3 regions of the Rossellomorea sp. NPDC071047 genome follow, and region 1 is predicted to be linked to each of the others. Evidence: predicted binding sites of a transcription regulator. Region 1 holds the regulator's gene; each other region holds the start of a gene.

Region 1 (4,500 bases):
TTCAAGAGCTTCCATGAGACCTTCAATTTCTTCTACTCTGCGTTTTCGTTGACGCTCAAGCTTCTTCGCCTCTTTATCGATCTTGTGGGACTGTTTTTGAGTGGTCACCTGTGCTGACACTTGTTCTCCTTGTTCCATCCGCTCAAGTGCAGCTAATTCTTCCTGCTGTTGTAATTTCTCTACATAATAATCGTAATCGCCTAGGTATTCGGTCGATCCCTTTTTGGACAGTTCTACAACCTTTGTGGCAATTCGATTGATGAAATAACGGTCGTGAGATACAAAGAGAATCGTCCCTGGGTAGTCAATCAGGGCATTTTCCAGCACTTCTTTGCTGTCCAGATCCAGATGGTTCGTCGGTTCATCCAGGATCAAGACATTCCCTTTTTCCATCATGAGCTTGGAAAGTGCCAGACGTGCCTTCTCTCCACCACTCAGTGTGGAAACAGGCTTTAAGACATCTTCCCCTGAGAATAAGAAGTTTCCAAGTACAGTGCGGATTTCTTTTTCCGTTTTCATTGGGTATTCATCCCACAGTTCATTTAAGACGGTCTTATTTGAAGACAGCTCGGCTTGTTCTTGATCATAATAACTAATCGAGACATTTGATCCGAATTTAAATGCTCCTTCCAGAGGATGCAGTTTATTGACCAATGTTTTCAACAGAGTCGATTTCCCGATTCCGTTTGGACCTACAAGAGCGATACTGTCTCCCTTTTTAACAGAGAAGTCGATGTGAGATGAAATCTGTTCGTCTTTTCCATATCCGATGGTAAGGTCTTGGACGTGAAGAACATCATTTCCACTTGGACGATCAATTTGAAAAGCAAAGTTGGCAGATTTCTCATCACCCAAGGGTCTATCCATCTTGTCCATTCGTTCCAGCTTTTTTCTGCGGCTTTGGGCCATCTTGGTCGTCGAGGCACGGGCGATATTCCGTTGAATGAAGTCTTCGAGTTTCGCGACCTCCTGTTGCTGGCGCTCGAACATCTTGAGGTCCTTTTCGTAGTCTTCTGCTTTCTGTTCAAGGTATTTGCTGTAGTTACCGTGGTATTTCTTGCTTCGATTCCGGGAAATCTCATACACTTGATTGACGACGCTATCCAGGAAGTACCGGTCATGGGATACGATCAGGACGGCTCCTTCATAGCTTTGAAGGTAGATCTCTAGCCACGATAAAGTCTCTATATCAAGATGGTTGGTCGGCTCATCAAGAATAAGAATGTCAGGTTTGGATAAAAGAAGTTTCCCAAGAGCGAGACGGGTTTTCTGCCCACCGCTCAATGTGGATATCTTTGTATCGTAATCAAAATCTGCGAAATTCAATCCGTGAAGGACAGAGCGGATATCCGCTTCATATTGGTAACCGCCGGAATCCTTGAACCTGACTTGAAGCTCATCGTATTCTTTTAGTACGCGTTGATAGAGCTCTTCCTGTTCATATACCGAAGGATCGGCCATCTGTTGCTCCAATGTTCTTAAATGCTTTTCCTGTCTCTGCAATTCCTCGAAGACAGTCAGCATTTCCGACCAAATGGATAGATCGGACTCCAACCCGGTATTCTGGGCCAGGTATCCAATGGAAACCCCTTTTGGTTTCGTGATGTCTCCTGAGTCATAGGAGAGATGACCTGCAATTATTTTTAAAAGAGTCGACTTTCCTGCACCGTTGCGTCCGACGAGAGCCACCCGATCTCTTGTCTGTATTTCAAGCTTAATATTTGATAGGATATTATCTGCACCAAAGTTTTTCGTTAGTTGATTCACTTGTAGTAGAATCATGACGTTTCACCTCTATTTCATAGTGCTAGTGTACCGTATTTGGGAGGGGAACGGCAATAAATCGACTATTAATCTTCGTACACTTAGGATAAAATATAGTGTATGATGGGTAGTAGAGTTTTAAATTCTGTATGCTTTCTATTTTGGAAGCGGTATCAGAGGTTTTGAATAGATGTGGGGGAATACAATATGAACCAGGATACAACGAAAATTCCACAGGCAACGGCTAAGCGCCTTCCGCTATATTATCGCTTTATCAAGAATCTATACTCGTCGGGAAAGCAGAGGGTTTCATCGAAAGAATTGAGTGAAGCGGTGAAAGTTGATTCTGCCACGATACGCAGAGATTTTTCTTATTTTGGAGCGTTAGGTAAAAAGGGTTATGGATATAATGTCAATTACCTGCTATCCTTTTTTCGTAAGACATTAGATCAAGATGCCATTACGAAGGTTGTGCTGATAGGTGTAGGGAATCTCGGTACAGCGTTTCTTCATTATAATTTCATAAAAAATAATAATACTAAGATTGAAATGGCTTTTGAAGTAGATGAAAAGAAGGTTGGGACACAAATCAGCGATGTACCCGTTTTTCATTTGGATGATTTAGAAGAGGGACTTGAAGGGCATGATATTGAAGTGGCGATTCTGACGGTTCCGGCATCTTCTGCTCAAAATATCACAGACCGTTTGGTTTCTTCTAATATAAAAGGGATCCTGAATTTCACTCCTGCGAGATTAACGGTGCCGGATCACATTCGCGTCCATCATATTGATCTGGCAGTCGAGCTTCAATCACTGGTATACTTCTTAAAGCATTATTCAGAGGATGACACGGAAATGTCACAAGATGGAATCATATCCGAATAGAAAATGATCCTTATATACGTTATGATAGAATGGTAAAAGAGGAGGTGTCTCATTATGTTAGGTGCAGGTAGTATCGTACTGATAACGGTTGTTGCTTTACTGATCTTCGGACCAAAGAAATTGCCTGAATTAGGGAAAGCAGCCGGGAATACATTACGCGAATTTAAAAATGCAACAAAGGGCTTAGCAGATGATGAGGACGATAATAGCAAAAAAGCTAAGTAGGGTAGGATGAACGCCATGAGTCAAAGTCAAAGAGACATGACAGTCTATGAACATATAGGAGAATTGCAAAAACGACTCATGTTTGTAGTCGTTTTCTTCTTGTTAGCGGTAATCGTGAGCTTTTTTCTTGCGGAGCCGCTGATTCGATATTTGCAGCACGCGGATGAAGCGAAAGAATTGACGATGAACGCCTTTCGGATTACAGACCCTCTCAAAATCTATATGGAAATGATCATGTTTATTGCGATCATCATGACATCACCCATCATTCTATTTCAAGTATGGTCGTTCGTTAGTCCAGGCTTATATGAGAAAGAGAGGAAGGTAACGCTTAGTTACATCCCGATTTCTGTCATTCTTTTCTTAGGTGGATTGTCATTTTCATATTTTATTTTGTTTCCTTATGTTGTGAAATTCATGATGGGTTTATCAACCAATCTGAATATCCAGCAAGTGATTGGAATTAATGAATACTTTCATTTCCTGTTTCAAATAACCATTCCATTTGGGTTTCTATTTCAACTTCCGGTTATTATGCTGTTTCTGACACGCCTCGGGATTATTACCCCGATGCTGCTGGCGCAAATGAGAAAAGTGGCGTACTTCATATTGTTGGTCATTGCGGCCTTCATTACACCACCGGACATCGTCTCGCATTTAATGGTAACCGTTCCTTTGCTTCTTCTTTATGAAATCAGTATTTGGATTTCAAAAATCGGATATAAAAAGGTTTTAGAAGCAGAGCAAAAGCTTGAAATGGAACAGTTCGAGGATATAAATAAGGATTGATCAAATGATCAATCCTTATTTTTTATTCTCTATTTTCTTTTTGATTTTGAAATGCAGCAGCACCATCCGCAACCCGGAACCAAAATCAAGGGTTGCCAGAAAGACAAGCATATAAGCGAAAAATCCCCAACCATCATCCTGTACATTTTGCACAGCAAAGTATGTGAAGAGCACACCGAGAAGGAGATAGATCACGCCTGAGAATAATGGTGATCTCCTCATAGAAATAATCCTCCAATAAATCCTTGTATTTGTTCAGCTTCGTTGATCATTTTTTCAATTTCATCCTTATAGATAGATTGCATTAGAACGACCGTTGTATTCATGGCAACATGGGCAAATATTGGAACCAGGATACGCTTCGTTTTGACATAAAGAAACGCAAAGGTAAAGCCCATAGCAGAGTACAGGATCACGTGCACAGGCTCAAAATGAGCAAGGGCAAAGATTACAGAGCTGATTAACGCGGCGAAGAAGAAATTCATCTTCTCGTAAAGAACGCCGAAGATAATCTTTCTGAATACTATCTCTTCCAGTATAGGTCCGATGATTGCAGCGACCATCATGGATAGGGGTACCTTTTCAATAATGCTGATAATCATCTGAGTGTTTTCAGACCCCATCTCGATTCCCAGCGCATACTCGACTTGTATGGCGACGGATTGAGCGATGAACGCCATAAAGATCCCGACTACAGCCCATACAATGGAGCCCCCTGCATTCATGGGAGCGGTTCTTTCGAGTCCGGTGCTTGTGTCACTCTTCCTGAGAATGCCCCACACAACAAGCAGGGTTAAGGTAAAGCTGATTACTAGCCAGTATCCCGGAACAAGATTC
Region 2 (4,500 bases), on a different contig from region 1:
CTTCACTTTTTCTAATGCTGATTCCATTACCCCGTCTGCCACTCCGTCACGCACCAGCATAAGATTATCCTTTATAGTGCCATAGAAGAAATGATTTTCTTGAAGAACCACATTGGCATGCTCCCACAACGATTCTTTATCGATATCTTTAATTGAAGCATCATTCACGAAAATCGATCCTTGATCCGTTGAGTAAAAGTTTAATAACAATTGAAGCAATGTTGATTTCCCTGATCCCGACGGTCCTACAATCGCGGTTTTCGAACCTGCAGGCAGCTCAAGATCCACACCATCCAATGCCTTTCTTTCCTCTCCCTCAAAGGAAAAGCTTACATCCTTCAGGCGAAAGGACGGAGCATTCCCGTCAAGTTTCCCGCTAAATGAAGGTCCGTCCCTCTCTATGCACTCTTCGGGTAGGACAGAAGATAGCCTGGCTGCCGCTCTGCGGGAATCTTCATAGTGTGAGGGGAGGATTGCCATGGGTGTGGCGTTTTCGAATACGGTTAGTGAGATCATGACTAGCATAGCAAGGTATAGGCCGTCCATTTGACCTGATCCCACCGAATATGCCCCTACAGCTAAAACGATCCATGAAATAAGAAGCGAGACCAGGATATTGGTTGAATGACTAAAGAGGGAATGGACACCCTCACGTTCCTGTTCACTCACATAGCCTGTTGATGCATGAACAAGGCTTCTCTCTTTATCCTCCAGTCGCTGATAGATTTTCAGGTCTCTGAATCCATAAAGAAATTCCGTTACCTCAGTAGACAACTCCCCTCTTCTTTCTCTTAAGGTCATTTCAATCTTTCTCTGTTTAAGAGCAAAATGGACAGGGAGGACGAATCCCGTCAGCAGAAGGCCCACGAGAAGAATCAATGCAACAGATACAGAATAAAACATCGTAAACAAAATCGTACTTAAGAACACCATCACCAGAATGATCGGCGGATAAAAGACCCTCAGAAAGAAATTTTGGAGGCTCTCTACGTCCCCGACAATTCTTGAGAGAAGATCTCCACTTCTGTATCGCCCGAAAATCCCCGGTGCTAACGGCTCGATCGTTTCATAAATCGAGACCCGTAAGTTGGCAAGAATCGTGAAAGTAGCACGATGTGAAAAATAACGTTCTGCATAACGGCTTAGCGCCTTTGTAAAACCGAACAGCTTCAAGAGCGCAATCATTACCGTCAGTGCGTATAGAGGTACTTCCAAAGCCGCTTTAGAAATTAAATAACCACTTGAAGCAAATAATCCGACAGAGGTCATTCCAGCCAGGAAGCAAAAAAGAATAGAATACACAATATCCTTTTTTTCCTTCATCATCAGCTTTACGACAAATCCTAACTCTTTCATCATATGTTCACTCCTTGCTGTACAGTCACCATCTCATGATACCGTGAAGAGGACTTCATTAACTCATCATGATTTCCTATACCCGCTAATTCCCCATTTTCCAGGAACAGAATTTGATCCGCTTCACGAATTGTATGCAGGCGGTGAGCCACCGTAATCACCGTTGAATTCTCGGATAATTCCTGAATGGAGGCTTGAAGGATTCCCTCCGTTTTAAGATCCAATCCTGTTGTCGGTTCGTCGAAAAGAATAAGAGAAGGTTTCTTGAGAAAAGCCCTCGCTAAGGCAATACGCTGTTTCTCTCCTCCTGACAGCCCTCTCCCCGCTTCACCGATCGGTGTGTCAAACCCTTTATCGAGACCTGCAATCATTTGTGAGATTCCTGCTTTTTCAGCAGCGTATTCGATCTCTTCCCTGGTCACGCCCTCTCTTCCTCCAACCGCAATATTCTCTGAGATTGTGCCTGAGAATAAATACGGATTCTGAGAAATATAACTCAGTTGATCAAACCAGTCGCTTTCCCTATATTCACTTCTCAAAAGTCCATCAATCACGATGTCGCCTTCAGAAGGATCAAGAAGTCCGGCTAAAAGATGAAGAAGCGTTGTTTTCCCTGCTCCACTTTGACCGACAATCGCCACCTGGCCACAAGGAGGAATGGCCGCCGAAATGGATTGAAGAACCAATCCATTATCACCGTAGGAAAACCCGACATTACGTAATTCAATTGTGGCAGGAGTCCCGTTTGATACGAGTTCCTTCTCTCCCCATTGCACAGGTCGATCTTTTTCTTCAAGCTCCTCCATGACTTTCTTCGCGGCCCCCATACTTCCTCGGCCAGTATGAAATGCTTGCCCAAGCTCTTTTAATGATAAATAGAATTCCGGGGCGAGCACAAGAACGAAGAAAGCGGTGAAGAATGAAATGCTTTCAAAGACGACCAATCTGAGCCCTACTTCAAGAGCAATCAGTCCAATACTTAACATGGAAATAAACTCTAACATCAAGGAGGATAAGAACGCTGTCTTTAACACTTCCATCGTGGCTTCACGAAAGTCAAGACTGGCAGAACGGATTCCTTCTTTCTGTTGTTCCCCTCTTCCAAGGAGCTTCAAGGTAGTCAATCCTTGCAGTGTATCGAGAAATCGTCCGGAAAAAGCCGTCAGCTTATCCATTTGCTTCTCGGATTTGTTTTTTGTCATCACTCCGATAATCGCCATAAATAAGGGAATGAACGGGGCCGTTATGACCATGATCAGACCCGTATATATATGCTCCGTAAAAATGATGATTAAAAGTATTAACGGAACGAAGGTCGTTTGGATTCTTTGGGGCACGTACTGACTGTAATACCCATCCAGCCCATCGACAGCATCCATCATCGTACTGACTTTTTGTCCAGACTGCCCTTGAATGGACGCTTGCAGTGGATTTTTTGTCCACTTGTTCAAGAGCCGCTTTCTCAAGTCGCTCTTCACCATCGAAGCCATCCTGATTCCTGTTCGTCCATTTACATATGTGAGGGCTGCTCTCCCCACTAAAATAATCAGCAACGCACCCAGCATTGGGAGAATGTCTTGAAATTCCACTCCCTCTATAAACATTTTATCTACAATGCTAACCAGCAAGTAGGCTTGTCCAATCACAACTCCCCCCATTAATAGGGATGTTCCGTAGAGGGTCATCATGGATGATCTCTGCTGCTTAGCCAATTTATTTAGTTCTTTCATACCTTTTCTCAACTCCAAGGTTAAAAGTTAGTGAAATGTTTCACAAATTAATAACTCTATTATAGTAGACTTGTTCCCTTAATGCATCTTTTAGGATTGACCTTTTTGTGACAATTCCAGAACCCAGTTAGTTTTGAATGTGGCGTGGATGGTCTAGTATTTCATTGATGTCCTAAGGAATCCAGCCGAAATCGCCAGTAATCCGGTCATTTGTCTGTATAATCCTGCGGAAACCACCAATAATCCAGCCGATTCCGGTGAATATCCAGCCGATATCTTTATTAATCCGGCCATTTTACAATAATTGAAAACCTGCACAAACTAAATTCCAATCAATAAAAATAGAGAGGCATATCGCTAAGCGAATGTCCTCTCTATTTTCCCCTGTTATATCTTCAATAAATCCTTCGTAACACGCTGAATAATCTCCGGCAGCACTGAGAAGGTGTATGGTTTATATACTCTCTCTGTCCACTGATGGCCATCTTTTCCATAAACTCCGATATTAATAGAAGGGATGTTGAGTTTTCTGATCATGTCGATGGGAACAGGGAACAACTGATCGATCAATGGAAGATTCTTTTTGAATACGTCAATATCCTCGTCTTCTTCATGAAGAGAAAGAAAGCTTCCGTCTGCGAGATATGGGAAAAACCGCTTTATCACAAATTCTTCGCCGGTTTCTTCGGCTATATCATTTAAGCATTTCCCTAAAGCTTCTCTTACCCTCTTGCCATACTCATTTTCCTCGTTCACAAAGTTATGAGGTAAAAATGGCGGTGCGAAGAAAATGATCACTCTGGGCGTTCGATCAGGATCCAGATGCTGCAGTGCTTCCACCATGGCATATGCAATCGTTCTTCTGTCTTCCCCCTCCATATCATAAAAGACCTTTTTCATGACAGGATCGGGATCAATGCCTCTTTCCTTCAGCCAGAAGATATACTCCCGTAATGTCAGCACTTCCACTTCCCATGAAAACTCCCTTTCCGGGAATCCATGATAGCTCCGATATTGCTCAAACTGCCTTTTACTGCGTTCTTCCAATTCACTCACTGCCTTTAATGCTGCCTTCTTCATATCGTAGAGCACTTCCCGGGCAGTCCTCTCGTATACAAAGTAATTGAAGTAAAGAGAAGCGCTCAGAGGGGTCTGAACATTATACGTATGCTTGTCATCTTTGAAGTACAAACAAGATGGCGGCAGGGTGAATTCACCAGGTATATCCTCAAGGTAATCCAGGTTCTGATTGATTTCAAGATTGATCTTCGAAGCAATCACAGTAGGATCGATCGATGTCAGAACATCCCCTACATGCGCTTCTCTTCCATATATATAAAAGCTTGGCAGGAGCTTTCCTGCAGCTCCCGTGTAAATATATCGCTTACAGTCCCCATCATAGATCGGAGAAATG
Region 3 (4,500 bases), on a different contig from region 1:
AAATTCAGCTGGTTGTGTCCATATTCTATTGACGCTTTTTAGATTTTTGTCATCAAAAGTTAAACAATATACATCCGGCATTTCAAGCCTTCTCCAAAATCGTATATCATATTGAGGATCAAAGTAACTCATGATCAGAACCATGATATTACCGTGTGTTCCAATCACTACGTTTTTCCCATTATATTCTTCAATGATCTTAAATATCCCTTGTACGCCCCTTTTTTGAGCGGTGAGATTCGACTCTCCACCTTCCAAGGAAAAAGCAGGATCCTCCCACACCAATGAGATTGCCTCATCAAAGTTTTGAACAGGTTTACTTGATAGAGTCCGTTCTCTTATCTCCTCATAAATGTTGATCTCTTGATCAATGTAATGGGCTATTCCTTCAACGGTTTCCACCGCCCTTTTGTACGGACTGGAACATACCGCATCGATCTTTTCCTTCTTTAATAATTCTGTTACATGCTCAGCCTCCACCATACCTTTCTCAGATAGGGGCCTGGTTAATTCCTCGGGGGTGTATTCCGAGTGAGCATGCCTCACGAGATACAGTTGAGTTATTGCCAACTTCATTCACTCCTTCTTATTTTTCGGCCACAAAAAAAAAGAGCTGTCATGCAAAACAGCTACCCTTATTTCCACACCGCGTCCAATTGGCCAGCATAAAATGTTATCGCCTTTTTATAAGCTTCAATGGTGGGGTCTTGTGACGTTTCTCCAATGCATGTCAGCAGTAGCTCCATTGCTTGACTGTGTTCGTTCAGATTATAGAGCGTCATGGAATAAAAGACCGTCAACGCTTTATTTTCAGGAAATCGTCCGATTCCTTTCTTGAAAACCGATTTGCTTTTTTCATACTCTCCCAATGTCCGATATGTACTCCCTAATCCAAGATATGCGCCTTGTAAATCTTTATCATCCAGTCCCAATTGAATCGAACTTTCGTAATAAGGAACGGCTTCACTTTCTAGTCCCATTGTGTCATGGGTCCATGCACATTGGTAATGCAGAAAACCATTATCTGGTTCTTCCCCAATCAATCGCTTCCACCTTTCAATGGAGGCTGCGTATTCTCCCGACTCTCTCAATGCAATGGCTTCTTCTATTTTTCTTTTCATTTTACAGTCTCCCATTTACTCGGGAATGAACTCCATCAACCAGGAATCATGATATTCGCCTTCATGAAGCTCATGCTCCCGCAGTATTCTTGCTTTACTATATCCACATTTCTCATAGCATCGGATCGCTCTGGTGTTCCAAGTCATGGGATCCACCACGAGTCGGTGGACACCCTCCTTCTTGAGCAAGTACTCTACTACAGCTCGAATGAGTTTCGTCCCTACTCCCCTGTTCCAATATGTCGCTTCTCCGATAAATTGATCCGTACCGTAAATCACTTCATCTAAATTCGTGTAACCATATCGTATCATTGTTTCTTCATCTAGCTGATAATACTGGAGATAACCGATTTCATTCCCCTCGTACTCAACCAGACAACCTAAGACGTCCCTCTCTGCCAGGAACTTCTCCTCCACCATCTGAAGAGTAAATGGGCAGTCCCTCCCTTCATAAAACTCCAGCACCACTGGATCCTGCAACCACCTTGCCAACGTGTATTTATCCTCCTCCTCTAACCGACGGATATATAAATCCCCACTCCTGACATTCATACACACACCTCCCATAACTCTCCTCTTCCTCTATACATTCATCACATATTAGAAAAAACCCTTTTTTTATTTGAGGGACGGACCTGGGTCTGTCCATTGTTTGAAAAATTTGTGAAATAATTCACATTTAAGTATTTATCTGAATTCATGAGTAGAAAATCTGTATGTTTCATGTTATCATTTGGTTGTGAATAATTTCACAATACACTTACTAAAAATCTTTCATCCCCCATTACATTTCTTTGAAAATGAACATTGTTGTGTATGATGCAAAAAAACTCATGAATAGGTGATGACGTATGACAATCAAATGCACAAACAAAGTAGCTTTAATCGGTACAGGATTTGTTGGTTCAAGTTATGCCTTTGCTCTCCTTAATCAAGGAATCGCACATGAACTTGTGATGATTGATTTGAATAAGGAGAAAGCTGACGGAGACGCACGTGATTTAAATCATGGTCTTGCATTCGCCTCCCCTATGAAAATATCTGCAGGAGATTACAGTGACTGTAAAGATGCCGACTTGGTCGTAATTACGGCAGGAGCGAACCAGCAGCCGGGTGAAACCCGTCTGGACCTGGTGGAAAAGAATGTGAAAATCTTTAAAAACATTGTAGACTCTGTCATGAATAGTGGATTCAATGGCATTTTCCTTGTGGCGACGAATCCTGTCGACATCTTAACGTATGCAACGTGGAAGTTTTCCGGTCTTCCGAAAGAAAGAGTCATCGGCTCAGGAACGATCCTAGATACAGCAAGACTTCGCTACTTAGTCGGAGAGCATTTTGATATTGATACACGGAATATTCACGCCTATATTATGGGAGAACACGGCGACACGGAGTTTCCAGTTTGGAGCCACACGACTGTAGGTGCAAGTCATTTAAGTGAGTTGATTGATCTCCACCAGGATGACGTGCAGAAACAGCTCGATGATATATTCGTCAATGTAAGAGATGCAGCCTATCACATCATTGAACGGAAAGGCGCAACTTATTACGGCATTGCCATGGGTCTTGCCAGGATTACCAAAGCTATCTTTAACAATGAAAATAGCATATTAACCGTTTCTGCCCTCCTTGAAGGAGAATATGATCAGGAGGACATATACATCGGGGTCCCCGCCATCATTAATGGTGAGGGCATCAGAAAAGTCGTCGAGCTTCCGTTAAATGACAAAGAAAGAACTCAATTCGCCCACTCTGCAGAGACGCTAAAAAATGTGATGAAAAAAGCGATGGATTCTTGATTTACTCCCTTCGTTAAAATGAATAGACACGCACGCCCATTGGACCTCCTCATATGATAAAGAGAAATCTTTATGAGGAGGTTCTTCTATGTACGATCACAGACAACTATTCCCCGGTTTTCCTGGGGGAGGTAGCGGGTTCCCCGGATTTCCTGGTGGAGGTCAAGGATCAGGTGGCGGCTTTCCAGGCATTCCTGGCTTTCCTGGTGGAGGACAAGGTGCACCAAGCTCACCACCACCTGGAGGCGGGCAAGGCGGACAAAATCAACCACCACCCGGACCACCACCGAACTTCCAACCACAAAAAACGGCGATGCAAGGAACACAAGGCGGACCGAGTGTCTTTGCAGTAGACCCTGGTGCCATCAGAAGATGTTTATTCCGCTACACGTATATTTGGTTACGAAGAGATGCGTTCTGGTTTTATCCTGTCTTTGTTGGGCGCCGTTCCATCGCCGGATGGAGATGGATCGGATTCACATGGGTTTACTTTGGTATCGATTTAGATAAAATTGAATCCTTTACCTGCGTGTAGGTTTACCCATGTATCCATATCCTTACTATAGAACCAGCAACACCAATGGGACGATTACTGTAACGGGTGAGCATACACTTTATGTGGATCCTGATCAAGCCATCGTCTCTATCGGCGTTGTCACTAAAGATGAAGAACTTGAAGCGGCACAAAACCAGAACCAGCAACAGTCCACTCAAGTCGTTCAATCACTATTAAATAACGGTGTGTCAGAAAAAGATATCCAAACCTCCACCTATCAAGTATTCCCACAGTACAACTATGAGGACGGTAAACAAATTTTTACAGGATATGAGGTTCGCCAAGTATTTCGCGTTACTATAAAAGATATTGAAAAAGTGGGTACGATTATGGATGATGCTATTAAAAGCGGAGCGAATCGGGTAGAAAACATTCAATTTGTCAATTCAAATCCTATCGAATCCTATCAGTCAGCCCTTGCTTTGGCCTATCAAAAGGCATACCAAAAAGCACTCACATTATCGAGCCAATCGGGGCAACAGCTAAGTCCCCAGCCAAAGTCCATCACAGAGCAATCAAGCCCGATGGTCACCCCCTTTGTAACAACTGGATTTGTGAAAGCCGCTGAAGAAAGTACAACCGTGCAACCAGGACAAATCGGCGTCACTGCCATCTTGACAGTAGAATACCAAACCCGATAAACAACAAACTGTCAAAGTATACCAATACTTTGGCAGTTTGAATAAAGTTGAGAGGGACGGACCTCAATTTCCACTTTTATCCACACTGCATCTTAATCTCTCCACTCAGTAATAATACTAAAGAGCCCATCCCTAAAACGAATGAGCTCCCCTAACTATCTCCCGAACTTCAACTCCGGATTTACTACATGAGCTACTACTCTCTCGACAGACGCAACCACTTCATCATCACTCAACACTCTAACCCCATGCTCAACATAAGCAGGCAGGAATGCCATTCCCGTTAAGTTAGCAGTAGCCTGCAGTGGTTTCAGCAGTTCGCTCATGGAATAGTGATTGAATCCTCCTGATCGATATGCACCTGCAGGACCGCCGGTTGA

Evidence for each region. The regulator Rex, encoded in region 1, represses fermentation and respiration genes when NADH is low (regulators of the CRP and FNR family bind a similar motif). The targets are predictions, from matches to a motif close to TTGTGAAATATTTCACAA.
Region 2: the regulator Rex is predicted to act here: its motif matches at 3,115-3,132, upstream of cydD (thiol reductant ABC exporter subunit CydD).
Region 3: the regulator Rex is predicted to act here: its motif matches at 1,783-1,800, upstream of ACQKFO_RS16790 (L-lactate dehydrogenase).

Annotation. Positions count from the first base shown of each region.
Region 1 is NZ_JBNNJT010000013.1:20,804-25,303, reverse strand. Features, by position in the region: gene ACQKFO_RS23275 (ABC-F family ATP-binding cassette domain-containing protein) at 1-1,782, opposite strand, end outside; gene ACQKFO_RS23270 (redox-sensing transcriptional repressor Rex) at 1,972-2,649, shown strand; gene ACQKFO_RS23265 (twin-arginine translocase TatA/TatE family subunit) at 2,704-2,874, shown strand; gene tatC (twin-arginine translocase subunit TatC) at 2,890-3,663, shown strand; gene ACQKFO_RS23255 (YdiK family protein) at 3,679-3,885, opposite strand; gene ACQKFO_RS23250 (CPBP family intramembrane glutamic endopeptidase) at 3,882-4,500, opposite strand, start outside.
Region 2 is NZ_JBNNJT010000005.1:37,113-41,612, reverse strand. Features, by position in the region: gene cydC (thiol reductant ABC exporter subunit CydC) at 1-1,356, opposite strand, end outside; gene cydD (thiol reductant ABC exporter subunit CydD) at 1,356-3,086, opposite strand; gene ACQKFO_RS16815 (M20/M25/M40 family metallo-hydrolase) at 3,474-4,500, opposite strand, start outside.
Region 3 is NZ_JBNNJT010000005.1:30,397-34,896, reverse strand. Features, by position in the region: gene ACQKFO_RS16805 (histidine phosphatase family protein) at 1-564, opposite strand, end outside; gene ACQKFO_RS16800 (tetratricopeptide repeat protein) at 636-1,121, opposite strand; gene ACQKFO_RS16795 (GNAT family N-acetyltransferase) at 1,137-1,673, opposite strand; gene ACQKFO_RS16790 (L-lactate dehydrogenase) at 1,973-2,923, shown strand; gene ACQKFO_RS16785 (transporter) at 3,012-3,458, shown strand; gene ACQKFO_RS16780 (SIMPL domain-containing protein) at 3,467-4,120, shown strand; gene ACQKFO_RS16775 (NAD(P)H-dependent oxidoreductase) at 4,276-4,500, opposite strand, start outside.